3 regions of the Arthrobacter sp. UYCu512 genome follow, and region 2 is predicted to be linked to each of the others. Evidence: riboswitches for the same ligand, from Rfam matches in the RefSeq annotation. Region 2 holds a riboswitch; each other region holds the start of a gene.
The links. Region 2 has a riboswitch for thiamine pyrophosphate ahead of thiO (glycine oxidase ThiO). Riboswitches for the same ligand answer to the same signal wherever they lie in the genome.
Positions count from the first base shown of each region.

Region 1 (9,613 bases), on a different contig from region 2:
CGCCGTGCTGGTTCAGCTGGGTTTGTCCGTGCTGGCCGGAATCACCATCGCAGGGGTGCTGTATCCGGGAGCACCGGGCACCGTGGCGCCCGAAGGGATCGGCGCCATCGAAACTGCCCGGTACACGCACCCTCTCGCGCTGGTGCTGCCGCTACTCCTGCCCGCGGTGCTGACGCTGGTGCTGCTGATCTTCCGCGGGCTTTTTCCGGTGTCGGCCCCTGCCGGAACCTACCGACGGCTCGCGGTCAGCACCGGGAAGACAGCAGCCGTCCTTGCCTCCGTCTACCTGTTGGCCGGAATCCTCCTGGCTCCCAGCATCACACCCGTCCCGGGACCCAGGGAACTGCTCGCAGATATACCGGATAGGTTTCTGCCGCTGGGATACATGCTCGATCTTGCCCCGGCGTTCGTTCCCCAGGGCGCCGCTGCAACCGTTCTCTATGAAGGAGTCGGCATTGTCTTCTGGGCTGTCACCGCAATCATGACCTTAAAAACCTTCCTGCGCCCGGCCCCAACACAGCACCACTCCGGTACCGGACTCGCACGAGAAATACTGAAAGCCAACCACGGTGGCAACTTGTCCTGGATGACGACCTGGCCAGGGAATATGTACTGGTTCTCCTCCACCGGTGAAAGTTTCATCGCCTATCGTGTCATCGCTGGGGTTGCCCTGGCCCTGGGCGGCCCGGTCGGACCCGTGACCCCTCGCCATGCCACGTTCGAGGAGTTCACCCGTTTTTGCAGTGGGCAAGGCTGGACCCCGTGCTTCTACTCCGTCCCCCTGGATCTGCGCGACCACGCCGCGTCCCTGGGCTGGGGCTCAGTGCAGGTCGCCCAGGAAACGATCCTGCCGCTTGATGCGGTGTCCTTTAAAGGAAAGAAATTCCAGGACGTCCGAACCGCGATGAATAACGCCGCCAAAGCCGGGATCAGTGCCGAATGGACCACATACCGGACCGCATCGTTCTCGGTACTGGCACAGATCCAGGAGATCTCGGAAGAATGGGTCGCCGACAAGAAAATGCCCGAAATGGGATTCACCCTCGGAAGCCTGGACGAACTCAACGACCCCGAGGTCCGACTGCTGGTTGCCGTCGGCACTGACCACATGGTCCACGCCGTCGCCTCTTGGCTGCCCGTCTACAACAACGGCACCATCGAAGGCTGGACCCTGGACTTCATGCGGCGCCGCACCAACGGATTCCGTGCCGGCATCGAATTCCTTATCGCTTCCGCCTCACTCAGCCTCAAAAACGAAGGATACGGGTTCATCAGCCTCTCTGGAGCGCCGCTGGCCCGGCACAACGAACCACCACAGCGCGGACCAGCTTCGGCAAGCAACCAGAGCTCCGGCAGCCTGGACCGGCTCCTCGACCGGCTCGGCGCGACCCTGGAACCTGTCTACGGGTTCAGGTCCCTGCTGGCATTCAAAGCAAAATTCCAGCCCCGCTACGAACCCCTCTACATGCTCTACCCTGACGCAGCCGCACTGCCCGCCATTGCCAACGCCATCACCCGCGCCTACCTCCCCACTGTCAACCTCGCAGAAACCCTAACCCTGGCCCGGCGCCTGCTAAGTGCACCCAAACAACCCCGCACCCGAGTCAGTAGACCGTACCGTCACCCGCCATCCCAGCCCGAAACGCCGGTGAAGAAAAGCGAATAACAACTTGACCCTGCCCATCACGGTCTCGGAGGTTGCCCGCCGCGCCGACGTCAACCCCGGGCTGGTCCGGTCGGAACTACTCATGCAAGAAATCAGAAACTCCAAAGCCCTACTCACCAGCGGGGCGCATCCAAGGAGACGGACTCAACCGGCGATTCGCTCAGCGGACGTGAGCTCCTGCGCCAGTAAGACCACCACCTCCGCCCCGAGATTCGTCAATACCGGGCGGATCGCGAACTCATGGTCGAGCAGATCGACGGGACCGACGCCGACTCACAGCCCTCCCCGCCGACCCTGTCGAACAGATCTCTAGTTCCGGATCGGGGCAGGACCGGCGCCGGAGTGCCGGCGCTGCCCGAACCCGCTCCTCGTTCCTAGCTCCCGGGCACGACGGGTTCGGGGAGGTAGACCTTCCCGCCGGATTCGCGGAACTCGTCGGATTTAGCGTTCATTCCGGCGATGGCTTCCTGTTCGGACATGCCTCCGAACTGGTCGCGGATGTCCTGGGAGAGCCGCATGGAGCAGAACTTGGGTCCGCACATGGAGCAGAAGTGCGCGGTCTTCGCCGGCTCGGCGGGCAACGTCTCGTCATGGAAGGATTCGGCTGTTTCCGGGTCCAGGGAAAGTGCGAACTGGTCCCGCCAGCGGAACTCGAACCGTGCTTTTGACAGGGCGTCGTCGCGTTCGTGGGCTCCTGGGTGTCCTTTGGCGAGGTCGGCGGCGTGGGCCGCGATTTTGTAGGTGATGACGCCGGTCTTGACGTCATCCTTGTTCGGCAACCCGAGGTGTTCCTTGGGCGTGACGTAGCAGAGCATTGCGGTGCCGTAGCGGGCGATTTCGGTGGCGCCGATGGCCGAGGTGATGTGGTCATAGCCTGGGGCGATGTCGGTCACCAACGGGCCGAGGGTGTAGAAGGGGGCGCCGTCGCAGAGTTCCTGCTGTCGCTCGACGTTTTCGCGGACGAGGTGGAAGGGGATGTGCCCGGGGCCTTCGACCATGACCTGCACGTCGTACTTCCAGGCCCGCTTGGTGAGTTCGGCGAGGGTGTCCAGTTCGGCGAACTGGGCGGCGTCGTTGGCATCCGCGGTCGCGCCGGGCCGCAGGCCATCACCCAGGGAAAAGGCGACGTCGTACTTGGCGAAGATCTCGCACAGTTCGTCGAAGTGTGTGTAGAGGAAGTTCTCCTGGTGGTGGGCCAGGCACCAGCCGGCCATGATCGACCCGCCGCGGGAGACGATACCGGTCACCCGGTTGGCGGTCAGGGGGACGTACCGCAGCAGCACCCCGGCGTGGACGGTCATATAGTCCACGCCCTGCTCGCATTGTTCGATCACGGTGTCCCGATAGATTTCCCAGGTCAGGTCATTGGCCTCACCGTTGACCTTCTCCAGTGCCTGATAGATCGGTACTGTCCCAATCGGGACCGGAGCGTTGCGGATGATCCATTCACGGGTGGTGTGGATGTCATCGCCGGTGGAGAGGTCCATCACGGTGTCGGCGCCCCATCGGGCGGCCCACTGCAGTTTGTCCACTTCCTCAGCGATGGAGGAGGTGACCGCGGAGTTGCCGATGTTGGCGTTGATCTTCACGAGGAAGGCCTTGCCGATGATCATCGGTTCGGATTCGGGGTGGTTGATGTTGTTGGGAATGATGGCCCGACCTGCGGCAACTTCGCCGCGCACCAGCTCAACGTCGCAGTTTTCCCGCACTGCCACAAACCGCATCTCGGGAGTGATGACGCCCTGGCGGGCGTAGCGCATCTGGGTAACGGTCTTACCCTCGAGGGCGCGGCGGGGAACCGGCTGCGCGCCTTTCCATTCAGCAGAAGCGGCACCCCGTCGCACGGCGGATTTACCGTCGTCGAGCAGGTTCCGTTCCCGGCCGCCGTAGGGCTCGGTGTCGCCCCTGGATTCTATCCATTCGGACCGGAACGGCTCCAGGCCGATCACAGGATCGCTTCCGGGCCCGGCCGTCCGGTAGACCGTGAACGGTGGATTCTTCGTCCCGTTCGGAGAGTCCTCCAGAGCAATCTCCGTGACAGGGACCCTAATGCCATTTTCGGGGTCTCGGGCGTACGCGAGCGAATGTGAATTCATGGAGCTCATCAGTGGTTTCCTACTTCCTTCGCCGGCATGACCCGGACAGGTTCAACGGTCGCAGACTGCATCAGCCCGATCTCAGCCCTTGCATGGGCACCCGTGTGGATGGAAAAATCGTAGCACCCCAGCGTGCCCGTTCTACCGCTCTGGATGATCCCGGGTATCCCCCGGACGGCAGCCATTATCGGAAGCAGGCCCTCCAGCAACGCAGTGCACGCCGAATCACCGGAAGCTGAGACTCCTGTCGGCAGCTGCCGAGGATGATGCGCTCCTCTGGCCAGCCGGCAGTCCTCCGAACGCACAGCATTCGAAATGATGCAGACGCCTGCACTGTTGATCCGTGCCGGGGCAGCGAGGGCGAGAGGGTGCGAGGACGATGTCGGTAACCTGTGAGGACGGAGGTCGGCTGGATCGATGAAGTCGTACTCAACGAGGCCTGCTGCATCCGTGTGGAGGCCTAGCTGGTCACGAGGCGCAGCATGAGAGTTTGGAGACATCGGTGGTGAAGGACTGGGCGGCGATCTTGATTCCTTCGGCCATTGTGAGGTACGCGCTCCATAGGTTCGCCACCTGCTCCACAGTCATTCCAGCTTCCATGATGAAGACCCCGGCCGCGGCCAGGTCACCGGCGTCCTTGGCGACGGCGGTCATTCCCACGATCCGTCCGTTGTCCGCGTCGGCGACAATTTGGATGAAGCCTCGGGTGTCCCTGTTCACCAAGGCTCTGGGGACGAATGCCAGGGGAAGCACCCGGCATTCGCACCGGATACCGGCTGCGTCGACCTCACGGCCGGCGTTGTTGAAGGCGTTCTCCACCAACAGGGAGCCGTGGGCGGCTGCGACGTAGACGAATTCGGGGTGTCCGGTCCCTTCCCCGGCGGCCCAGATCCGTTCGTGGGAGCTGGCTAGGATGTTCTGCAAGAGGATTTCGCCCCGGTGCCCGGTTTTGCCGCCGACCGTGGCCAGGTTCAGTCCGTTCGTGACCGGCCGGCGTCCGGTGGCGACGAGCAGTCTGGCGGCCCGGAATTCCTGCTGCCCGCCTGAGACGATCGCGGTCGCGATGATCCCGCCGGTGGCCGGGTCCGTGCGCACCGAGGACACGGCCGCCCGGCGGACGACCCGGATACCTTCGTCGGCGAAGACGCCCATCAGGGCCTGGGAGGCGTCGGGTTCCTCGGCCGAGGCCAGACTCTGCTGCGTCGACAGTATGGAGGGACTCGTCTGCATACATGAGGACGGCAAATTGCGGCATTGACCTCGAAGCCGCCGCCGGTATCCTCGCTGTCGAGGCTTATCACGCCGGAATCATCAGAACCACCCTCTACGCTCGTGATCTGCAGGTACCAGCCCAAGCGATCTCCGACGCCCGGGACAGCCTCGATGGATCAACTGATCTCGATCAGGGTATTGGCACTAAAGACACCGCCAACCTTGTCCCGACCGACGCAAACGGCATCGCTTTCAGCCGCAGCCCGGGGCAGGTCCTGAACATCGCCTACCTCACCGCCAAAGCAGAAAGAGAAGGCGGGTTCTTCCCCAAGGGGGTAAACGGCGAGATCAACCGGAGCGCAGCCAGCGCCTGACCCACCCCACACCCATACAGAAACGGATGGACCACGGCAAGCGGGCACCCCGGGGGCTGCCCGCCGGCCGTGGTCGGGGCAGAAAGGCCCATGCGCCGGCGGGCCTCACCGGGCTGATCCGCTTCCCGCCAGGCACATGGTGCGCGGCTGACCCGTTGCGCCAAGGGCTAGAGATTCCCCAGTTCGGAGCCGGGCGTTGCCAGGTCCGCGCGGGCTTCGGTCTCCGCGGCAAGCTTGACCGTCCGCCGTTCCCGGCGGCGATCATTAAGCAGGCAGAGCCCGATGGCCGTGAAGAACAACACCAGCATGGGCACGGCAAGATAGAACATACTCGTGGCATCCGCGCCCGGCGCGGCCATGGCGGCAAACAGACACACGAGGAACACAGTGATCCGCCAGCTCTTGAGGAGTTGGGCGCCCTTGACCAGCCCGGCCAGGTTCAGGCCGAACAGGACCACAGGGAGCAGGAACGCGATGCCGAACGCGAGGAGCAGGCGCAGGACGAAGGACAGGTAGATCTGGGCGCTGATGAAGTTGGAGCCCCCGGCGGGAGTGAAATCCGTCAACACCCGCACGGCGTTCGGCAGCACGAGCCAGGCCAGGGCCACGCCGCCGAGGAACAGCGGCACGGCTGCCGCGACGAACGACAAGGCGAGCCGGCGTTCCTTCTTATGCAGGCCCGGCACGATGAACGCCCAGAGCTGGTAGAGCCAGACCGGACTGGCGAGGATCAGGCCCAGGAACACGGATACTTGGATCAACAGGTCGAAGGAGCTCGCCACGCCGTCGAAGTTCAGCGTGGCCTGCCGGCCCTCATGTTCGTTCAGATCCCGGATCGGCTTGATGAGCGCCGTAAGAAAGGGCTGGTATACGAGGAAGCCGACGACGGTCCCCAGCACGACGGCGACCGCAGCCTTGAAAAGCCGGTTCCGCAACTCCTTGAGGTGGTCCAAGAGCGCCATCCGCCCCTCAGGGTTGGATCGGCTGCTCTTACCGGCTGCCATGGTGTCTTAGGCGCGGGTCGGCGGCGGTACGTCGGTTCCGTCTCCGGTACGGCTTTCGACCCCCGTGGACTTCGGGTGGTTCACGGTCCGGCCCTCGACGGGTTCGGCGTCCGCGGCGTTCTTCTCAGGAGGGCCCTCCTCCTTCATCTCGCGGACTTCGGACTTGAAGATACGCATCGATTGGCCCAGGCTCCTGGCCATTCCCGGCAGCTTCGGTGCAGCAAAAAGCACCAGAACTAGAACGATGATGATGATCAGATGCCAGCCCTCAAGCCTCATGACGGAAGTCCTTTCCTGTCACTGAATTCTACGTCGAACTGAGTTCGGTGTCGCGTCGATACCGGACCGCCCGGCCCCCGGTCATGCGCACTCCTCAGACGGTGCAATCCCCGAGTTTCTGGCATCTGCTGTCGGTCATGGAGCCCGGGCACGGCGATACTTTGCTGCCGATCGGACGCTTAGCGATCCCCAAGACGGCCCAGCAATTCGTTAGCCCATCGTTGAACAGCCCTATAACAAGCGAGCGCATCCCAACAGAACTGTCCGAATGCGCGTTCCTGCCCTTGTTGTTGATGCTGGCCCCCATGAGGACACAGCCGTAGCATGCTCCCGGATCAGCCGCTTAATATGCCTCCCCATGGAGAAACCAAAAACCCGAGGCAGTTCAATTAGCCGGGACAGGTGATCTCCGATCTTGGCGCCAAGAGGCCATCATCCAGATCCTCCTCCAAGAATGACAACCCGGTGAGCGGAGCCCGAATTCGAGCAACCCGGCAAACTGGCTCGCGCAGCGAGTCCCTACGCGAAATTAATCATGGCCCCTGCGTGGACCTTTTGTGTGACCCCCCGATCATCATTGCGGCATACGCGGCAGCGTCCAATTGTTCATCGCTCAAGCCACGCCCTCTGGGCGAACTAGACCCCCTGCATGCCGCCTAGGCGGCATGCGCCCCCGAACACCCCGGCAGCTCCGGAACCAAAGACGAAGTCGCTCCGGACGTCACCCATTTCGGTCCGGCTCCCAGACCCCTGCTCCGAACTTGCGCCGAGTCCTGTGGACCGCCCCGGCCAACATCTGCCCCTGTACCCTGAAGACGGCTGATCTCCCCCGAACCCGGCGCGCAGGCCGTTCGGCGGCGGCTGACCAAGCTGTCGGATGTCGAGAAATGCCCGTGACGCCGCCGGGATCATCCACGATCCGACCCTGGTCCGGCTTCCCCGCCTGCGCATGCTCTGCGCGGACTGCTTGGTGACGCCCTGCGCGCTGAGAACGAGAACCCCTGACCCATCCCAGCCGCACCCGAAGCCAGACCACGTTTAGCGAGCTCTCGCGGATGATGGGGGCACGCCATTTCGCGAGCACTATTCGTGAGTCTCGACGGGCTCTGGCGTAGAGGCCGGTCGGAGCGCATAATCGTCACGTGCTGACCTTGACCCTCGTCAGCACGGGATGGGTATGCGAGGGCGCTTCGTGGGCGGACAGGGTGAGTGGATTGTCAACAAGCCAGGCACTGGACGATGTGGTCAAGGTCGCGAGGGAGCACGCCGAGAGGGTGGACACCGACGGGGTATATCCTCTTGAAGCGGTCGCAGAGTTGCGGGCCGGCGGACTCCTGGGACTGGTGCTGCCGGTCGAGGTTGGCGGTGCCGGTGCCGGGCCGGAGGTATTCACCGAGACGGTCAGTGCTCTGGCAGAGGCGTGCGGTTCAACAGCCATGATCTATCTGATGCATGCCGCCGCCGCAGTTACGATTGCGGCCGCGCCGCCCCCTGATCTGCCGGACCTGCTTGCAGGGATGGCGCGCGGGACGACGCTGGGCACCCTCGCCTTCAGTGAGCGGGGATCCCGGTCGCATTTTTGGGCCCCCGTGTCGATCGCTACCGCCAGCGGGTCGACTGTCGTGTTGCGCGCTGACAAGAGTTGGGTGACTTCGGCCGCTCACGCCGATGTCTATGTGGTCTCGACCGGCACGCCCTCGGGCGTGCCGGGTGAGGTGGATCTGTACGCCCTTCCCGCCGGCACGCAGGGTGTGGACGTCGCCGGTCCCTGGCGGGGGCTCGGGCTGCGCGGCAACGACTCCGCACCGATGACTATCAACGCTGGCATTCCGGTCGGGTACCGACTGGGCGGGCCGGCGACGGGCTTCGCGCGCATGATGGAGACGGTGCTGCCGTGGTTCAACCTCGGCAACGCGGCGGTCTCGCTGGGTCTGGCATCTGCCGCTACCCGGGCCGCTGTCGAACACGTTGGAGTTTCCCGACTCGAACATCTGGGCCATTCACTGGCTGGGTTGCCAACGATCCGGGCCCAGATCGCCCGAATGGCCATCAGCCTGGCAGTGCAGCGTGCTTATTTGGCCCAAGCAGCCGGCACCGTCGCGTCTCCCGGGGAAGACACGCTGCTGCATGTCCTCGGGGTCAAAGCCTCGGCCAATGATGCTGCACTCGAAATCACCGACGCGGCAATGCGGGTCTGCGGGGGTGCGGCGTTCTCCAAGCACCTGCCCATCGAGCGGGCCTTCCGTGATGCGCGGGCGGGCTCGGTCATGGCGCCGACGGCGGATGCGCTCTACGACTTCTATGGTAGGGCCCTCACTGGCCTGCCGCTGTTCTCAGGAGGCTGAACCATGTCCGAGCAGTTACTGGTGGGCGCTGTGGCCTACACCCCGAACGTAGTGCCCATCTGGGAAGGCATCCGCGAATACTTCAAGGACTCGCCGGCACCGATGGACTTTGTCTTGTTCTCCAACTATGGACGCCAGGTCCAGGCGCTGCGCGCCGGACAGGTCGACATCATCTGGAACACCAATCTGGCCTATGTGCGTACGGTCATGCAGACCGGGGGGCGGGCCCGCGCCCTGGCGATGCGCGACACCGACACACGGTTCGCGACCGTGTTCGTCGCCCGCGCCGGTAGCGGACTCTCCGGCCCGGACGCCCTCGCCGGTCAGCGGCTGGCCTTGGGGTCCGCGGACTCGGCCCAGGCCGCCATTCTGCCGCTGTACTATCTGGCCCGGGCAGGCCTGGACCTCACCTTGCTGGAGGTGACGCGGTTCAATAGTGACATCGGCAAGCACGGTGACACCGGGCGCAGCGAGCTGGACGCCATCGACGCCGTGCTCGCCGGCGAAGCCGACGTCGCGGCCATCGGAATCACCACCTGGGAAGGCATCGGCGGCGCTGAACTGATGCCGGAGGCACTGGAGGCGGTCTGGCAGACCGAACCGTATTGCCATTGCATGTTCACCGCCTTAGACACCC
Region 1 is NZ_JBEPPA010000016.1:46,262-55,874, forward strand. It holds gene ABIB49_RS16000 (bifunctional lysylphosphatidylglycerol flippase/synthetase MprF) at 1-1,666, shown strand, start outside; gene thiC (phosphomethylpyrimidine synthase ThiC) at 2,041-3,771, opposite strand; TPP riboswitch at 3,769-3,876, opposite strand; partial or broken gene ABIB49_RS16010 (oxidoreductase dimerization domain-containing protein) at 4,231-4,962, opposite strand; gene ABIB49_RS16015 (hypothetical protein) at 4,995-5,348, shown strand; gene tatC (twin-arginine translocase subunit TatC) at 5,516-6,310, opposite strand; gene tatA (Sec-independent protein translocase subunit TatA) at 6,359-6,631, opposite strand; gene fadE16 (Rv1679 family acyl-CoA dehydrogenase) at 7,846-8,976, shown strand; gene ABIB49_RS16035 (Rv1680 family SBP-like protein) at 8,980-9,613, shown strand, end outside.
Region 1: linked by a shared signal. The riboswitch ahead of thiC (phosphomethylpyrimidine synthase ThiC) and the one ahead of thiO (glycine oxidase ThiO) in region 2 are both predicted to bind thiamine pyrophosphate.

Region 2 (9,613 bases):
TCCGCTCCGCCTCCGGATCGCGGGAGACTTTGATTTCGCGCCAGCTGCCGCCCAGGGCGTCGAAGAGCGCCACCCGGCCCAGCAGGGAGCGCCCGACGCCCGTAATCAGCTTGACGGCCTCCGTCACCATAAGCGCGCCGACGGCGGCGCACAGCATCCCAAATACGCCGCCCTCTCCGCAGGACGGCACTGATCCTGCAGGCGGCGCTTCAGGGTACAGGTCCCGGTAGGTGGGGCCATGCTGTTCCCAGAAGACGCTGACCTGCCCGTCGAAGCGGAAAATCGAACCCCAGACGTAGGGCTTGCCGAGGATCGCTGCAGCATCGTTGACGAGGTAGCGGGTTTCGAAGTTGTCGGCGCCGTCGAGGATCAGGTCGTAGCCGGCGAAAAGTTCCAGCGCGTTGGACGCATCAAGCCGGAGCTGGTGCAGCCGTACCTCCACCAATGGGTTCAGGGCGGCAATGGCGTCGCGGGCGGACTCGGTCTTGGGCCGTCCTACATCCGCTGCGCCGTGGATCACCTGACGCTGGAGGTTGCTCAGATCGACCGTGTCGTCGTCGACGATACCCAGCGTGCCCACGCCCGCCGCGGCCAGGTAGAGCAACGCGGGGGAACCGAGCCCGCCGGCGCCGATCACAAGGACCCTGGCATTCTTCAGGCGGCGCTGACCGGTCACCCCGATTTCCGGAATGATCAGGTGCCGGGAGTAACGCTCCACCTCCTCGGGGCTCAGGCCTTCGGCCGCTTCCACCAGCGGCCCCGGCACTCCGGACGCTGTTGCCGGTGTGGCGGGGGCTGCATTGGAGGTCAACTGGGAGGCCATACTTCAATCTATGCCCGAAGATGCCGCCAGGTCATATTACTGGCACGTAAAGTAGTCGTAACAGCAAGCGAAAGTAGGCCTACAGTGGTTCACCAGGCACCCGTTGAGCAGGGGCAGGCCGGAAAGTCCCCCAACGTCCCGGCCCGCAGCGGATCGCGATCGGCGCGGCTTCCCCGTGACGAACGCCGGGCGCAGCTGCTCGCGGCGGCCCAGGAAGTCTTTGTCGCCAACGGGTACCACGGCGCCGCGATGGACGAGATTGCGGAGACTGCCCATGTCAGTAAGCCCGTGTTGTACCAGCACTTCCCGTCCAAACGTGAGTTGTATCTGGCCCTCCTGGACAGCCAGCTGAGCATCCTGATCGGGCTGCTGCTGGGTGCCCTGAATTCCACGACGGATAACGACGAGCGCGTCCAGGCTGTGATGCGGGCCTACTTCCGCTTCATCGCCAGCGATGACCAGGCCCACCGTCTTGTCTTCGAATCCGACCTGGTCAATGACGTCGACGTCAGCGCCCGGCTGGAGGCTTTTAACAAGACTTTTGCCGACGCCGTTGGGCAGGTCATCGCCGAGGACACCAAGCTGCCGGAGCTGGAGGCCCAACTGCTGGGCCGGGGACTGGCCGGGCTGGCGCAGGTGAGCGCCCGCTACTGGCTGGAAACTGACGGTAACCTCGACCTCGATGTGGCAAGCGATCTGATCTACCGTTTAGCTTGGCGCGGAATCTCCCGCTTCCCCAAGGAAACCTAGGCTACAAATAGACATAACACCCTAAGAACTTTGATTGGCTGGGAGGCCTTGCTGTGGAAGTAAAGATCGGCATTCAGAACATCGGCCGCGAAATTGTCCTGGAATCGGCGCAGGAAGCCGACGCCGTAGCCAAGGTGGTCGGCGAAGCAATCGCGAAGGGCACGGAGCTGCGCCTGACTGACGAAAAAGGCCGCCTGATCATCATTCCCGCGAACGTCCTGGGCTATGTCGAGATCGGCGCCGAGGAAGTGCGCCGCGTAGGTTTCGGCGCGGTCTAGGCACCAGCTGTGACGCCGGGCAGCGCCGTGCTGCCCGGCCCCAGACCCAACCCGCAAGGAGTCCGAACATGCTGTCCCTGATTGTGGTGGTCCTGGTGACCGTCGCTGCTGGTTTTGTCGTGTGGGCCAATGACAAGCGGCACGCCAAGTACGGCATCTCGGTGCCCGCCGGGGCATCTCTCACGGTGGGGATGCTGAGCTGGATTCTTTTTAGCGCCGCGGGGCTGGGCTATCAGTCGGGACTGAGCTGGATTCCGTGGATACTGCCCATCCTGCTGGGCGCAGCCGCCGCCACGGCGTCCGTGCTGTACCTGGGTCGGAACCGCACCAGCCGCGATACTGCCAGGCTGACCGCAATCCTGCGCTACTAGCGAGGTCCCGGCACGCCGGCCGGGCCGGGTTCCGCCCCGGGACCCGCCCAACGCACCTAGAGGAACTCGGCACGGCCTTCCATGGCCGATGATGCCAGTGCGTGCTCCCGCCGCGGGATCCTGCCGCTGCGTTTGGCCAGCCGTCCGGCGATCACCGCGTGTCTAAACGCCTCGCCCATCAGAACCGGATTTTGTGCCCGGGTCACCGCCGTGGCCAGCAGCACGGCGTCGCAGCCAAGCTCCATGGCCAGGGTTGCATCGGAGGCGGTCCCTATCCCGGCGTCAAGGACCACGGGCACGGAGGCACGGGCGACGATCAGTTCGATGTTATGCGGGTTCAAGATGCCCAGGCCGGTGCCAATCGGCGCGCCGAGGGGCATCACGGCAGCGGCGCCGAGGTTTTCCAGCCGCAGCGCCAGCACGGGGTCGTCGTTGGTATAGGCAAAGACCTTGAACCCGCGGCCCACAAGCTGCTCGGTGGCCTCGACGAGCTCCACCGCATCCGGCAGCAGGGTGTGCTCGTCCGCAATGACTTCCAGCTTTACCCAGTCCGTTTCGAGGGCTTCCCGTGCCAGCTCGGCAGTGAGGACGGCATCCCTGGCGGTGAAGCAGCCCGCGGTGTTCGGCAGCACCCGGATGTTGTGGTCCAAAAGCAGCTGGAACAACGACCCCGATTCTGCCGGCGAATAGCGCCGCATCGCCACGGTGGTCAGTTCGGTGCCGGACGCCAGCAGCGCGGCACCCAGACCGTCAAGGCTAGGCGCCCCGCCGGTTCCCATAATCAGCCGGGACCCCAGCTGTACACCGTCGACCGTGAACGGGTCCGCGGCGGCCGGTGAAATTCCCGGCGCCCCGGCGAGTGTGGTGTCCTCCCTGCCGCTCATCCTCCCTGCACCGCCGTGACCAGTTCGAGGTCGTCACCGTCGACGAGCGCTGTGGTGTACCACTGGCTGCGCGGGACCACGTCCGCGTTGCGGGCGACGGCGACCCCGAGTTTCCCGCCGTCGACTGAGTGGCCGTTGGGCGCCAGCGGCCGGCCGGTAACCTGGCTGACCAGCTGGCTGACCGAGGCGCCGTCCGGGAGAAAGTGCCCGGTTCCGTTCAGGGTGATGTTCATACCGCTTCCTTGTTTTCTTCAGGGTGGGTGTTCGGATGGGTGATGATCTTCGGGGACGGCCTCCGGGCGCCGGCTGCGGCCGGTCTGCTGGTTTGACTGCCGGTGGCGAACCTGTCCGGGCGGAAGTGCTTCCAACGGGAATCCACGGTTCCGTCCAGCAACTCACAGCAGATCCTCGCGGCGGCGGGTGTGAGCAGGATGCCGTGCCGGAAAAAGCCGGTCGCTATCATCAAACCGGCAATTTCCCCCGGACGCCCCCGCGCCGCCACCCGGCCCAGCAGCGGCGCGTTGTCCGGGGTCCCCGGCCGGGCCCGGGCAGTGGCCTCCAGCAATTCCAGTTCGGCGACGGCGGGGACCAGCTGCTGGGCATCACGCAGCAGCTGGTAAACACCGCCGGCGGACACCGCCCGGCCCGGGACACCAGCTTGGGTGGCAGCATCCGGGTTGTCGCCGCCGAGCGCGTCTTCGCGCTGGGTGGCGCCGATCACCACCGTGCCGTCCTGCCGGGGCACGATGTAGACCGGCACCCCGCGCACCAGCCCGCGCACCGTGGCGGTGAGCAGCGGCCGTAGTTTCGCCGGGACGCGGAGCCGGAGGATGTCCCCGTGGACCGGCCGCAGGGGAAACTCAAGCCCCGCGGGCAGCCCCTCAAGTGTGGCGGCGCCAAGGCCGTTGGCCACAATGGTGTCCTTGGCCCGGATGGAACCGCCGCCGATGAGGCTGGCGCCAGCCACCCGACCCTGCTCCCAGAACAGCCCGCCGGCACGCCTGGCGATGGTGGTGGAGCGACTGTCGGTGCGCAGCAGTTCCCTGATCCGGGCCAGCAGCAGGCGCGGGTCCACCTGGTGGTCGGCGGGAATATCGAAGGCGCAGGAGATGCCCGGACTCAGCAGCGGCTCTCGCCTTCGTGCCGCACGGACGGTCAGCGGCTCGACGCTGAGGCCGGCAGCCTGCTGGGCGGTGCGCAGGTCCGCGAGCGCCCGGCGGTCGGCGGCGTCGACACCCACGGCGAGGGTCGGCGTGGTGAGGTAGCCCGTCCGGGAGCCCCCCGTTCCGCCCCCGGCGCCGTCCAGTCCGGCCGCGAATGCCGGCCAGAGGCGGGAGGATTCCAGCATAAGCTCCAGGAGGGCCTCTTCCTGGTAGTGCAGTTCGCTCACCGGGGCAAGCATGCCGGCGGCAGCCCAACTGGCTCCTGTTCCGGGGGCGTCGTCGATCAACGCGACAGATCGGCCCGAGCGCCGCACCGCCCAGGCGATCCCGTGGCCAACAACGCCGCCGCCAATCACGGCCACGTCGTAACATTCGGGGTTTTTGAGGTCATCCGCGGCGGCCGCAGCCGAGGTTGCGTCGCTTTCACGGGCCGTGCCGGGGACGAAGGTGCCGTCCATAGAGGATTCCTTCCCTACGCCGGTACTAACCGGATCAGGTCAAGCGGTCGGCTGCTACGCCCTCTCAGCCTGCCGTTGCCGGTCGCCAGTGGCGTGGACGGCGGCGGGCTCCCGCGGTATTGGCCCAGTGTAGAGGAACTAGGCTGGAAACATGAGCCAGGATGCCGCCCACACCACCGCCCGCCTTTATCTCTGCACCGACGCGCGCCGGGACCGCGGCGACTTTGCAGACTTCGTGGACTCGGCCTTTGCTGGCGGCGTCGACATCATCCAGCTGCGCGACAAATCCCTGGAAGCCGCCGAGGAGCTGGAACTGCTGGCGGTCCTGCAGCAGGCGGCCCGCCGTCATGGCCGGCTTTGGGCAGTCAACGACCGGGCAGACCTCGCCTCCCTGGCCGGGGCGCCGGTGTTCCATATCGGGCAAAAGGACATCCCGTTCGGGGCGGCGCGGGACTTCCTCGGCCAGGAGACCGCGATCGGGCTGTCCACCCACACTCCGGCCCAGGTGGACGCCGCGATAGCCGCAACTTCCGGCCGGAACGGTCTGACCTACTTCTGTGTTGGCCCGGTATGGGCCACCCCCACAAAGCCGGGCCGCGCCGCCGTCGGACTTGACCTCGTCCGCTACGCGGCGGACGCGATCGGCGGGTCAGAGGCCCAGCAGCGGAGAACTGCCCGGAGCGAGGCTGCGGGGAACCTCTGGGGCGCGCGGCCGTGGTTCGCGATCGGCGGCATCGACCTGGGCAATGTGGAGCAAGTGGTGGCCGCGGGCGCCGGCAGGATCGTCGTGGTCCGCGCGATCACCGAGGCCACCGATCCCGAGGGCGCAGCCCGGGCCCTGCTTGCCGCCCTCGACGCCGCGGAACGCTAAGGCCCGCCTGCTCAGCCGGCAAGGCCGAGCTGCGTCATCCGGCGTGCGTGGTTCGCTGCCAGTTCCCGCAGCAGGGCTCGGACAAGCTCCCTCGGCCCGTCCTCATCCGCGCCGATCAGCCGGTCGGCGAAGGCGTGCTCGAAGCTCATCCGCTGCGCCTGGTTGAGGACCTCCCCCAGCAGTCGCCGGGCCCACAGTGCCAGCCGCGACGCCAGCTTCGGGTCATCTGCGAGGGCGGCCCGGAGCCGTTCCCGCAGCACCGCTGCCGCTTCGTCGCCGGCCTGGACCTGCTCCACCAGGGCACGGGTGCCTGCGTCGAGATAACGGGACATGGCGCGGTAGGCGTCGGCGGAAACGGTGTCGATCACGTACGCCTTGATGAGGGACTCGTGCCAGTCCGCCGGGCGGGTGCGTTTATGGAAGTGGTCCACCGACGGCTGGAACGGCAGCATGGCTTCCTCGGTGTCCAGGCCCATGGCTTCGAGCCTGGAGCTGACGAGTTCGTAGTGCTGGAACTCGATCACGGCGATACGTCCCAGCGCTGCCCGGTCGTGCAGGGTGGGCGCGTACCGTGCGTCGGAGGAGAGCCGCTCGAAAGCGGAGAGTTCGGTGTAGGCCATCACGCCGAACAAATCCCTCAGAAAGCTGTTGTAGCGGGCGGGATCAGCCGGGAATCTGCTCATGGTCCAAGACTAATAGTGCAAATGAAGCTACTCTGATTTCCGTGTCCCAGCATCGCTTGACCCCGAATGTCCACCAGCAGGAGAGCCTCCTTGCCGAGGCACTCAACACGTTGCGCACAACCCTGGAGCTGCCCGGACCGTTCCCCGAGGACGCGCTGCGGGAAGCGAAGGAAGCCGTCGCCGGACACGAACTGCCGGAGCTGGATTTCACCCACATCGAGTTTGTGACCATCGATCCTGCGTCTTCCACCGATCTGGACCAGGCCCTCTTCATCGACCGTTCCGGCGCGGGATACAAGGTCTTCTACGCGATCGCCGATGTCCCCTCCTTTGTTGTCCCCGGCGGAGCGCTCGACGCCGAGACCCGCCGTCGCGGCCAAACGTACTACACCCCGGACGGCCGGATCCCGCTGCACCCAGAAGTCATCAGCGAAGAAGCCGGAAGCCTGCTGGCCGGGCAACGGTGTGCCGCCTTTGTGTGGGAATTCGAGCTGGACACCACCGCGGAGGTGTCGGAAGTGCTGGTCCGCCGTGCCACAGTCCGCAGCCGGGCCAAACTCAGCTACCGGGGTGTCCAGGCCGACCTCGACGCCGGCACGGCCGCGCCGCTGCTGGAGCTGCTCAAGGAAGTCGGGATGAAGCGGGTAGAGCTCGAACGGCTCCGCGGCGGCGCCAGCCTGAACATGCCCGAACAGGAAATCGAACAGCTGCCCGACGGCGGCTACCGGATTGTAGCTGCCCCGCCGCTGCCCGTGGAAGACTGGAACGCCCAGATTTCGCTGATGACGGGAATGGCCGCAGCAGGGATCATGCTCGAAGGCAAAGTCGGTATCCTGCGCACCATGCCGGCGCCGGATGAAGCGTCGCTGGCTCATTTCCACCGCCAGACCCGTGCCCTTGGCAGGCCCTGGAACGCCGACATGAGCTACGGCGAATACCTGCGCACCCTGGATCCCACGGATCCGCGGCAGCTGGCGATCGTGCACTCGGCCGGCATGCTGTTCCGCGGCGCGGGCTACACGCCCTTCGATGGCACGGTGCCCGGGGCCGCGGTCCAGGCAGCCATCGGCGCCGCCTACGCCCACTCCACGGCCCCGCTCCGACGTCTGGTGGACCGCTTTGTCCTGGTGATCTGCGAGGCGCTCAGCAACGGCACGGCTGTCCCGGCCTGGGCCCGGGAAGCCCTGCCGTCGCTCCCGTCGATCATGGCAGCCTCGGACCAGCTGGCCGCCAGGCTGGAGCGCCTCTCCCTCGATACCGTGGAGGCGGCGCTGCTGGTCAACCACGTTGGCCAGGAGTTCGACGCCGTCGTGATCTCCGGCGCTAAACCCGCCAGGAGCGGAAAGAACAGCACCGGCAAAAACGGCACCAATGCCGCCGGCACCACCGGCGGGCCCGCCGGAATCGTGCAAATCGCCGAACCCGCCGTCACTGCCCGCTGCCCGGGCGAACTGGAACCCGGCACCCAGGTCCGGGTGCGGGTGGTCGCGGCCGACATCACCACCCGTGAGGTCCGGCTGGAGCTGGCCGTCTGAGCGATCGGCGGCCTTGCCGCGCCGTCAGTGGCCGCCGTCGAGTTTCCGGGCCGTGTGCGGCTAGACTGGAAGGGTAGATATGGATGCCCGGTCGTTGATTTCCTTCATTTTCGAATTCAACAAGCCCGCCCCTACGCGATCTTGAGATACACCCGCTGGTCCCCAGTGCCAGCATCTAGATAGCCCGCGATCGGCTTCCACTGGAATTGCTTGCGCTTCTGAGCGTGCTCCGGAACGGCCACCCGGCCGGCCCGTTGAGCATGCAGCGCAGCCCAAAATGAATAAGGAATCTCCCCTAGTGAGTGAATTGCACACGCACCAGCTTCTGACCGACGAATCCGGCACGGAAACGATCGAACCGGAAGAAACCATCATCTCGGACGAAAAGCCGCACGAGATCGCCGAGAAGACCTTTGCCGACTACAATGTCCGCGCCGATATCGTGGAATCCCTCGCCGACGCCGGAATCACCCACCCGTTCCCGATCCAGGCCATGACCCTGCCGGTAGCCCTTGGCGGCCACGACATTATCGGCCAGGCCAAGACCGGAACGGGCAAAACCCTCGGCTTTGGCATCCCGGCCCTGCAGCGCGTCGTCGGACCCGACGACGCCGGCTACGACTTGCTCCCGGCCCCTGGCGCCCCGCAGGCCCTCGTGATTGTACCCACCCGTGAGCTGGCCGTCCAGGTCGCCGGCGACCTGCAGAATGCCGCCCGCAAGCGCAACGCCCGGATCACCACCATCTACGGCGGCCGTGCCTACGAGCCGCAGGTCGAGGCGCTGCAGAAGGGCGTCGAAATTGTTGTCGGTACGCCCGGACGCCTCATCGACCTCTACAAGCAAAAGCATCTCGTCCTGAAGAACGTCAAGATGGTGATCCTGGACGAAGCCGACGAAATGCTGGACCTCGGCTTCCTGCCCGACGTCGAGACCCTCATCGCCGGCACCCCGCCGGTCCGCCAGACAATGCTGTTCTCCGCCACCATGCCCGGCCCGGTCGTCGCCATGGCACGGCGGTACATGACCAAGCCCACCCACATCCGTGCCGCGGACCCAGACGACGAGGGACTGACCAAGCGCGACATCCGGCAGCTGATCTACCGTGCCCACAGCATGGACAAGATCGAGGTCGTGGCCCGGATCCTGCAGGCCCGCGGCCGCGGCCGCACCATCATTTTCACCAAGACCAAGCGCACCGCCGCCAAAGTCGCCGAGGAACTGGTGGACCGCGGCTTCGCTGCGGCCGCCATCCACGGCGACCTCGGCCAGGGCGCACGCGAGCAGGCCCTGCGTGCCTTCCGCAACAATAAGGTCGATGTCCTCGTCGCCACCGACGTCGCAGCCCGCGGCATCGACGTCGATGATGTCACGCACGTCATCAACTACCAGTGCGTTGAAGACGAAAAGATCTACCTGCACCGGGTGGGCCGCACCGGCCGCGCCGGCAACAAGGGCACGGCCGTGACCTTCGTCGACTGGGACGACATGCCCCGCTGGGGCCTGATCAACAAGGCCCTGGGCCTGAGTGTCCCGGAGCCGGTGGAAACCTACTCCTCATCCCCGCACCTTTTCGAGGAGCTCGACATTCCCGCAGGCACCAAGGGCCGGCTGCCCCGGGACAAACGTGTACTCGCCGGTGTCAATGCCGAGGTCCTGGAGGACCTGGGCGAGACCGGAAAGAAGAACACCCCCCGCGGCGGTCAGGCCGGCGGCGGACGCGACAGCGCCCGCAGCGGCGGCGGCAGCCGCGGCACCGGCGGACGGGACAGCGCCCATGATTCGCGCCGCAGCGGCGG
Region 2 is NZ_JBEPPA010000005.1:232,660-242,272, forward strand. It holds gene moeB (molybdopterin-synthase adenylyltransferase MoeB) at 1-823, opposite strand, end outside; gene ABIB49_RS07445 (TetR/AcrR family transcriptional regulator) at 908-1,573, shown strand; gene ABIB49_RS07450 (DUF3107 domain-containing protein) at 1,627-1,851, shown strand; gene ABIB49_RS07455 (hypothetical protein) at 1,920-2,222, shown strand; gene ABIB49_RS07460 (thiazole synthase) at 2,279-3,106, opposite strand; gene thiS (sulfur carrier protein ThiS) at 3,103-3,339, opposite strand; gene thiO (glycine oxidase ThiO) at 3,336-4,727, opposite strand; TPP riboswitch at 4,721-4,852, opposite strand; gene thiE (thiamine phosphate synthase) at 4,879-5,598, shown strand; gene ABIB49_RS07480 (ferritin-like fold-containing protein) at 5,610-6,281, opposite strand; gene ABIB49_RS07485 (RNB domain-containing ribonuclease) at 6,323-7,816, shown strand; gene ABIB49_RS07490 (DEAD/DEAH box helicase) at 8,115-9,613, shown strand, end outside.

Region 3 (9,613 bases), on a different contig from region 2:
GTGTGGCCGGTGGACCAGGTTCGGATGTGCCTGACGGCGTCGTCCACGCTGTCGACCATGGCCACGGCAAGGTCCAGGTCCATGTATTCGGTGGCCCAGTCCTCGTCCGTGGCGGGGACCGAGTCTATCGAGGCGGGCAGTGCAGCGCGGATCCGATCGTCGGCATGCAGCGTAACGCCGGCGTCGCGCAGGGCAGCGGCGACGGCGGGCAGCGCTGTTGAGCCGGAGTGGACCAGCAGGGTTTCCACGGTATTGCAGACGCTGGGCCGTTGGGTCTTGGAGTTCAGCAGGATCTCGACGGCCATCTCCTCGTTCGCGGAGGCGTCCAGGAAGATGTGCACATTGCCTTCGCCGGTCTCAATCACGGGAACCTTGGCGTTGGCCACAACGGACTGAATGAGGTCCCGGCCGCCGCGGGGAATCAGGACGTCCACCCGGCCGCGTGCACGCATCAGGGCGTTGGCTCCTTCGCGGCCGAACTGGTCAACGCTTTGCACTGCGTCGGCGGGCAGGCCCACCGACTCCAGGGCGTCACGGAGCACGGTAACGAGCGCTGCGTTGGTGGCGGCGGCGGCGGTTCCGCCGCGCAGGATGACGGCGTTGCCACTCTTGAGGCCGAGCCCGGCGATGTCCACCGTGACGTTGGGACGCGCCTCGTAGATGGCGGCGACGACGCCCATCGGGACGTTGACCTGGCGCAGCCGCAGCCCGTTGGGCAGGGTCTGGCCGCGCACCACGTTACCGACCGGATCCGGCAGGTTGGCGAGGTTCTCCAGGGCGGCGGCGAGGCCCTGGATGCGGGCATCGGTGAGGGTGAGCCGGTCCAGCAGCGCCGCGGAGGTGCCGTTGGCCTTCCCGGCGGCCACGTCCGTGGCGTTGGCGGCAAGGACCCCGGCCTGACGCTCCAACAGCGCTTCGGCGATGGCGCGCAGCCCCCGGTCCTTCCAGGCCCGGTTGGCGCGGGACATCCTGCGGCCTGCGGCACGGGAACGGTCGGCGATGGCGTGGACGGCGGCCTCGACGTCGGCCGGTGAAAGCGTGGATGGTTCAGGCACGGAAGAGCCCGTGGTTGAGTCGATGGAATTCGCTGCGGATTCGTGAATCAGTGCCTCAGTCATCATTCCAGTCTAGGCGAGGCTCCCGGTTAGACCAGAACCAGGTCATCCACGTGGATGACCTCCCGGTCGAAGCCCCTGCCCAGCGACTCCCCCAGTTCCACTGTGGAACGGCCCAGCATTTGCGGGAGCTCATCGGAGGAGTAGTTGACCAGCCCGCGCGCAACGACTGTTCCATCCGCTGCAACCATCTCGACGGCGTCGCCGGATTCAAAGGTCCCTTCCACGGCCGTGACGCCGGCCGGAAGCAGGGAGGTGTGGTGGTCGCGGACGGCTGTGACGGCGCCGTCGTCGAGGATCAGCCGGCCCTGCACATGGGCGAGGTGGGCCAGCCACATCATCCGCACGGACTTTCGTCCGCTGTTGACAGTGAACAAGGTGCCGACGTCCTCCCCCGCCAGTGCGGCGGCAGCGTTTGCCGTGGAGGTGACCAGCGCGGGGATACCGGAATCCGCGGCCATCGTGGCGGCTTCGACTTTGGTCTGCATTCCGCCTGTTCCGACCCCCGCCTTGCCGGGCGAGCCGATGGTGACGTCCTCCAGGTCCGCGGGGCCGTCGACCCGGGGAATGCGCTTGGCACCTTTGGCGGGCGGGCCGTCGTAGAGGGCATCGACGTCGGAGAGCAACAGCAGGGCATCGGCCCGGACCAGGTGCGCCACCAGGGCGGACAAGCGGTCGTTGTCGCCGAAACGGATCTTGTGCGTGGCCACCGTGTCATTTTCGTTGACAACCGGCACAACGCCCAGGTTCAGCAAACGGTTCAGCGCCCGGAACGCATTCATGTGGTGACTGCGCCGCATCAGGTCATCTGCGGTCAGGAGCACCTGGCTGACGGTAATCCCGTGGGCACCAAAGGCGTGCGTGTAACGGGCCATCAGCAGCCCCTGGCCCACGCTGGCGGCGGCCTGCTGGGTGGCGAGGTCCCGGGGACGCTTCGTCAGGCCCAGCGGCGCGAGCCCCGCGGAGATCGCTCCCGAAGACACCAGGATGATTTCGGTGCCGCTATTGCTTTTGGCCGCCAGCGCGTTCGACAGTTCGATCAGCGCGTCCTCGGAGATTCCGCCCTTGATACTGGTGAGCGACGACGAACCCACCTTGACCACAATGCGGCGAGCCCGGGCGAGCAGCCTGCGGTCGTTGGTTTTGGGTTCCTCGATGACAACTGCGGACTTGTCGCTCACGTGTTAAGGCTCACTCCTCATTCTCGGTGTCAAGGGCGCTTTCCTTAAGCGGCTTGGGCCGGCGGCCGCTGACGGATTCAGTCCAGATGCCGGCTTTGCGCTCGGCTTCGAGCTCGGCGCGGGCCGCAGCCTTGGCCTCGCGGCGCTCCACCTGTTCATCGCGCTTTTGGCCACGGGTGGGGCGGTCGCCGATGTCGGCAAAGCGCACGTCGGTTCCGCGGGGTGCTGCCAACAGTTCGGCGCCGGCCATCATGGTCGGCTCCCAGTCGAAGACGACGCCGTCGTCTTCACCGATGACCACCATGTCGCCCGGGGTGGCGCCCTGTTTGAACAGCTCGTTTTCTACGCCGAGCTTAGCCAGTCGGTCAGCAAGGTAGCCGATAGCCTCCTCGTTGGTGAAGTCGGTCTGCTTGACCCAGCGCACGGGCTTGTCGCCGAGGACGCGGAACAGCGGCTCCAGGTTCTTCTCCTCGCGGCGGATTTTGAAGCCGGACTCGTTGACGGCGCGAGGTTTGAGTACCGGGGCGTGGACCTTCGGCGGCGCGGCAGCAATGGCGTCGCGGGCAGCCTGGACGATCTCGCCCATCGCGAAGCCAAGCTGGCGGAGACCTTCGTGGCTGGTCGCCGAAATTTCGAAGACCTTGAAGCCGCGGGATTCGAGTTCGGGGCGGACAAATTCTGCCATGTCCTTGCCGTCCGGGAGGTCGACCTTGTTCAGGGCGATCAGGCGCGGGCGCTGGTTCAGCGGAACAACTTCACCGTCGGAACCGGCATAGCTCATGTCCACCGCGTATTTGTCCAGCTCGGCTTCGATGACGGCGAGGTCCGAGAGCGGATCGCGGTCTGATTCGAGCGTGCCGCAGTCGAGCACATGCACCAGGGCGGCGCAACGCTCAACGTGGCGCAGGAAGTGGTGGCCGAGGCCCTTGCCTTCGCTGGCGCCTTCGATCAGGCCGGGGACGTCGGCGATGGTGAAGCGCACCTCGCCGGCCTGGACCACACCGAGGTTCGGGATCAGGGTGGTGAACGGGTAGTCGGCGATTTTGGGCCGGGCGGCAGACATCGCGGCAATCAGGCTGGACTTGCCGGCGGAGGGGAACCCGACCAAGGCAATATCGGCGATGGATTTCAGTTCCAGGACAACGTCACTGGATTCGCCTTCGATGCCGAGCAGGGCGAATCCCGGGGCGCGGCGTTTCTGCGAGGAGAGCGAAGCGTTGCCCAGTCCACCGATGCCGCCGGCCGCGGCGATGTATTCGGAACCCTCACCGACCAGGTCTGCGAGGACCCTGCCGTCCTTGGACTTGACCACGGTGCCCTCGGGAACCGGGAGGATCAGGGTTTCGCCGTGCTTGCCGGCGCGCCAGTCGCCCATACCGGGTCCGCCGTTGGTGGCGTGGCGGTGCGGGGCGTGGTGGTAATCGAGCAGGGTCGTGGTCTGGGGGTCCACGCGCAGGATAACGTCGCCGCCGTTGCCGCCGTTGCCGCCGTCGGGACCGCCGAGCGGCTTGAACTTCTCGCGGTGAACGGAGACACAGCCGTGGCCGCCGGTACCGCCGGATACGTGCAGTACTACCCGGTCTACAAAGCTCGCCACGTGGATCTCCTCAGTGCTGTTCCCGTAAGCGTGCAAAGACGCTCAGGATGATTGTAATGCGGTTAAAACACCGGTGGAGCGGACCTAATGGCCCGCCCCACCGATTTAAAACGTAGGTACTACTCTGCAGCTGCTGCAGCCACAATGTTCACAACGCGACGACCGCGGCGGGTGCCGAACTCGACGGCTCCGGGAGCCAGGGCGAACAGGGTGTCGTCGCCGCCGCGGCCAACGCCGGCGCCCGGGTGGAAGTGGGTTCCACGCTGGCGGACGATGATCTCGCCTGCGGAAACTACCTGACCGCCGAAGCGCTTGACGCCGAGGTACTGGGCGTTCGAGTCACGACCGTTGCGAGTGGAACTCGCGCCTTTTTTATGTGCCATTTGGAAATGCCTGCCTTAAAATTCTGGGGAATCTGCTGAAAACCTGAACAGTAACGAGTAGTTACTTGATACCGGTGATCTTGACCTTGGTCAATTCCTGACGGTGACCCTGGCGCTTTTTGTAACCGGTCTTGTTCTTGAACTTCTGGATGACGATCTTGGGACCGCGAAGGTCCTCAAGGATCTCAGCCGTAACCTTTACCTTGGCCAGGTCCGAAGCAGCAGACATGACCTTGTCACCGTCTACCAGGAGCAGTGCGGGCAACTCAAAGGTGCTGCCGGCTCCACCGGGGACGCGGTTCAGGGTAACGAAGTCTCCAACGGAAACCTTCTCTTGCCGGCCGCCTGCGCGGACAATCGCGTACACCACTGGGGAACTCACTTCTCTCGACGTTTATTACTAGATTTGCGTGCGGAACCTGGGTCCAAAGTTGATGGTCCGGCTCACGCTGTGCCTCTACGCCGGTGGGTTCCCCGGGGGAACCCATGAGCTATCCCGTGGACATTCGCACCTGAAATCAAGTGGAGCGTCCTCAAGGTCATAACCCAAGTGTTGGCGTAAGCACCGAAGATCTAGACTACGCTAATTTTGCCTTCGGCCGCAAATGAGGCTGGTTCCGAAGGGAGGTACGTGATAGGTGACACCCTGTATGGACAGGACGTTGCCGCAACGACTTCCGGAACCGCGCCTCCCTATCGTACAGGCTCCCTGCTGTCCCGCGGCTCAGGCGTGCACGCGCGGCGCGTCGAAGAAGTCCACTTCGTAGCGGGCGGACTGCCGGAAGGCCACGGTCATGGCGTCCCGTTCGCCGGGTGAGGCCGCCCGGGCTGCGGTGTCGGTGTGGGCGATGGCCTGCCGGGTGGCGTCGGCGAACTCCGGATCGGCGTAGGTGCGCAGCCACGCGGCGTAGGGGTGCGATTCCGGCGCACCCGCGGCGAGGAACCGGTTGTGCAGTGCCTGTCCCACCTCGGCATAGAGCCAGAAGCACGGCAGTACCGCAGCGATCAGCACTCCGTAGCTCCCGGTGACCGAGGCGGCCAGAAGGTGGTCTACGTAGGACTTGGTGACCGGTCCGAGCGTCCGCTCCGCCGTGCGTCCGCGCAGCCAGGTCCGGTGCAGTTCGGCTTCGACGCTGAGGCAATTCTGTGCGGAGCGGGTCCAGAAGAGCTGTTCGTCTTCCGTGGGTGCGATCGCGGCGGCCCGGGAGAGGACCCGCGAATAGCCGTTCAGGTACAGGGCGTCCTGTCCGAGGTAGTACGCGAAGTCCTGCTCCGGCAAGGACCCGTCCGCCAGGGCCGTGATGAAGTCCAGGCCGTAGATGGCCTCGAGGTCGGCAGCAGCGGTTTCCCGCAGCCCACGGGCGAATTCACCCGCGGCAGGGACCCGGTGCAGTTCGCCGCCGCCGGCACCCGTACCGTGATGGGCGGTCTGATGCTGGACATGGTGGAAGTGATGGACCGGGCCGTTGCCGCTGCCGACGTCGAGGTCCGCCGAGGTGCGCAGCGCCCCTTCCAGCCACGGCTTAACTTCCCGCAAGGCGGCCTCCCAGTCCCCGACCCGGGCCTGCACGGTCGCCATCGCCGCGGACAGTGAGCATCCCGTTCCGTGGCTGTTGCTGGTGCGGACCCGCTCCCCCGGTACTACTATGACGTCCCGGGCCAGGACCCCGCAGGTGTTGACGAGCGCGTCCGGGCAGCCGTCGCCGTGCTCGCCGGCTCCGCCCGCAGCGCCGGTGCCGTCGAGGTGGCCGCCCTTCACCAGGACGGTCGTGCCGGTGCCGGCGGCAAGCCGCTTGCCCTGTTCCAGCGCCGCAGCCCAGTTGCCGGCGACGGGTTCGTTGAGCAGAATCGCGAGTTCGGCGAGGTTCGGCGTGATCAGGTCCGCGTAGGGCAGCAGTTCTTGCAGCGCCGATTCGGCCGGCGCCTGCAGCAGCCGGTCACCGCTTGTGGCCACCATCACGGGGTCCAGCACCACAATGGCGGGCCTGACCTTCGCCAGCCAGGTCCGGACGGCGTCGATCACGGCGGCGTCCCCCAGCATCCCGATCTTGACGGCGTCGATCCGGATGTCGGCGCTGACCGCGTCAAGCTGGGCGGTCAGGAAATCTGCCGGCGGGACGTGGATGGCGCTGACGCCGCGTGTGTTCTGTGCGGTCAGGGCGGTGATGGCGGCCATGCCGTAGCCGCCATGCGCGGCAATGCTCTTCAGGTCCGCCTGGATCCCGGCACCGCCGGAGGGGTCCGAGCCTGCGATCGTGAGCACCCGCGGGATCCGGGATGCCGGGGCTGCGGGGACAGCGGGAAGAAACGGGGAGGCGGCGGTCATGGGAGACATCCCTTCGCCGGTGCTAACCGGACAGGTTCAACGGGTCTGGATCTCAGCCGGCTCGATGCGCGGCACCCCGTGTCAGGGACCAAGCCTAGCCGCATCCTTTAACGAAGTCGCGGGCACGGCCCGAACCTGGCGTATTGCTACGCGGCCCGGACCGCACCCGCGGCCTTCCCGAACTTTCTTGGGGTTAGAGTTCCGAGGCCGGAACGCCGACGCCGAGGATAATCGGTTCGTTTGTGGCCGGTTTGGCCGCCGGCGTTGTTGCTGCTGCCGGGGCCTTTGCCTCGTGTACCGAAACGGCAGCCTGCGGCGCTTCCCGGCGCTGCTCTACCGAGGTTTCGTTGGCTGCTCCCTGCGCGCGGCTGGCGCTGCGGTTGCGCCGTCCGCGGCGGGCACGGGAGGCGCCGGCCTCGGGGGCCGCCTCCGTCTGGGAGCCTGGCGCCTGGGCGCGGCCCGGGCCGGTTCCGCCGGCACGCGCCGGAGCCGCCGGTGCAGTCCGGGCTGCGGCCGCCTTCGCAGCCGGTGCAGCGGGATCCGCCGCGGAGACTTCCCCGCTGTCACCCAGCTGGGCGAAAGCCTCGGTCAGCAGGTCCATGGTCAGCGCGGGCGCACCCGACTCGTCGGCATGCTCCACAAACGGCAGTGCGACTTGTTCGCCGCCGAAGGTCAGCACGGCGCCGGGACGTCCGGCAGCCTCCTCCGTTGCGGCCAGCTCGACGGCTGCCTCAACAGCGGCCTGGCGGACCCCGGCGTCGACTCCCGTGGCCGCTTCATCGTCATGCAGATGGGCAGCATGCGCCGCCGCAGCGATATTCGCCAGCGCGTGGCGGGTCGCCTCGGCCTTGGCATGGCGTTCAGCGTCGGTGGGCTCGGGGTGCGCTGCGGCCGGCACCGACTGTTCGTCCGTGCCCTGGCCGCCCCGTCCGCGGCGGCGGCTCTTGCGTTCGGTCCGCGGGGGGGCAGGCTGCTCCGCACGGGGAATGTGATGCTCGGCGGCAACGACGTTGGCGCGGCGGTGCTCCACCGGCTCGTCGTGGGTCACAATGCCGCGGCCGGCGCAGGCCTCGCACTGTTCGCCGAAAACTTCCAGCAGCCCGGTACCCATCCGCTTCCGCGTCATCTGCACGAGGCCCAGCGAAGTCACCTCCGCGACCTGGTGTTTGGTCCGGTCCCGGCCCAGGCACTCCACCATGCGGCGCAGTACCAGGTCCCGGTTCGATTCAAGCACCATGTCGATGAAGTCGATCACGATAATGCCGCCGATGTCGCGGAGCCGGAGCTGCCGGACAACTTCTTCGGCCGCTTCGAGGTTGTTTTTGGTGACGGTTTCCTCAAGGTTGCCGCCGCTGCCGGTGAACTTGCCGGTGTTGACGTCCACCACTGTCATGGCTTCGGTGCGGTCGATTACGAGCGAGCCGCCGGAGGGCAGGAAAACCTTGCGGTCCAGTGCTTTGTGGATCTGCTCGTCGATGCGCCAGGCACCGAAGATGTCCGAGTCCTTGGTCCATTTCTCCAGCCGGCCGACAAGGTCGGGGGCTACGTAGGTCACGTAGGCCTCGATGGTGTCCCACGCTTCCTCACCGGAGACGATCAGCTTGGAGAAGTCCTCGTTGAAGACATCACGGACTACCTTGATGGTCAGATCGGGTTCGCCGTAGAGCAGTTCGGGGGCAAGGATCTTAGTTGAGCTCGACTGGCCCTCGATCCCTTCCCACTGGGCACGGAGCCGGTTGATGTCGTGCGTGAGTTCTTCCTCGGACGCACCCTCCGCGGCGGTGCGCACAATAACGCCAGCATCCTCGGGCAGGCGGTCCTTGAGGATCCGCTTGAGGCGGTTGCGTTCGACGTCGGGCAGCTTGCGCGAGATTCCGGTCATGGAACCGCCGGGTACGTAGACGAGGTAGCGGCCGGGCAGCGAGATCTGGCTTGTGAGGCGGGCGCCCTTGTGCCCGACGGGATCCTTGGTGACCTGGACCAGCACGGAGTCGCCGGACTTCAGCGCGTTCTCGATCCGGCGCTGCTTGCCCTCGAGGTTGACGGACTCCCAATTGACCTCGCCGGCGTACAGCACGGCGTTGCGGCCGCGTCCGATGTCGACGAAGGCGGCTTCCATCGACGGCAGTACGTTCTGGACCTTGCCCAGGTAGACGTTGCCGATCAGGGAATCCTGCTGGGTCTTCGAGACAAAGTGCTCGGCCAGCACGCCGTCCTCGAGGACGCCGATCTGGATTCTGTCATCGCGCTGGCGGACGATCATTTGGCGGTCCACCGATTCGCGCCGGGCCAGGAACTCGGCCTCGGTGATGACGGTGCGGCGGCGTCCGGTATCGCGGGATTCGCGGCGGCGCTGCTTTTTCGCCTCCAGGCGGGTGGAGCCCTTGAGCGAGGTGACACGGTTGTTCACCGGAGCCTCGCTGGCTGTGCGCGGCGCACGGACGCGCGTCACCGTGTTGGGCGGGTCGTCGTCCTCCCCGCCGGTCAGTTCCAGATCCTGCTCGCCGCGACGGCGGCGGCGACGGCGGCGGGAGGTCACGCCGTCTTCGAGCTGCTCGCCAGTGCCTTCTTCAGCGTCATCCGCGTCGTCGGATTCGTCTTCGGAACCCGGTTCGCTCTCAGCTCCACGGCTGCTGCGGCCGCGGCGACCGCGGCTGCGGCGACGGCGGCGGCTTCCGGCGTCCTCGCTCTCGCCTTCTTCGTCGTCGTCGTCGTCAGCTTCCGCTGCGGCGGCAGCCGGGGCCGGGACAGGGCGGGCCGCGGCGGCCAGGTCGGGTGCCTGGAAGATCATTGAGGTAACCGCTCCCGGCTCCATGAACAGCGAAGCGGCAGCCGAGGCTTCCGCCGGGGCTTCAGCAGCCGGGCTTTCAGTTGCCGGGCTTTCAGCTGCCGCGGCGGCTGGGGCTGCTGCCGGGGCCTCGGCGGCAGTTTCATCCGCGACCGGGCTGGCGGCGGCGGTAACGCCTGCGGTTTCCGTGGCGGCGGCTTCCGGTTCCGCACTGGCGGCCCCG
Region 3 is NZ_JBEPPA010000002.1:213,530-223,142, forward strand. It holds gene ABIB49_RS03580 (glutamate-5-semialdehyde dehydrogenase) at 1-1,118, opposite strand, end outside; gene proB (glutamate 5-kinase) at 1,145-2,296, opposite strand; gene obgE (GTPase ObgE) at 2,307-3,893, opposite strand; gene rpmA (50S ribosomal protein L27) at 4,013-4,276, opposite strand; gene rplU (50S ribosomal protein L21) at 4,338-4,646, opposite strand; gene ABIB49_RS03605 (bifunctional hydroxymethylpyrimidine kinase/phosphomethylpyrimidine kinase) at 5,001-6,602, opposite strand; TPP riboswitch at 6,594-6,691, opposite strand; gene ABIB49_RS03610 (Rne/Rng family ribonuclease) at 6,796-9,613, opposite strand, start outside.
Region 3: linked by a shared signal. The riboswitch ahead of ABIB49_RS03605 (bifunctional hydroxymethylpyrimidine kinase/phosphomethylpyrimidine kinase) and the one ahead of thiO (glycine oxidase ThiO) in region 2 are both predicted to bind thiamine pyrophosphate.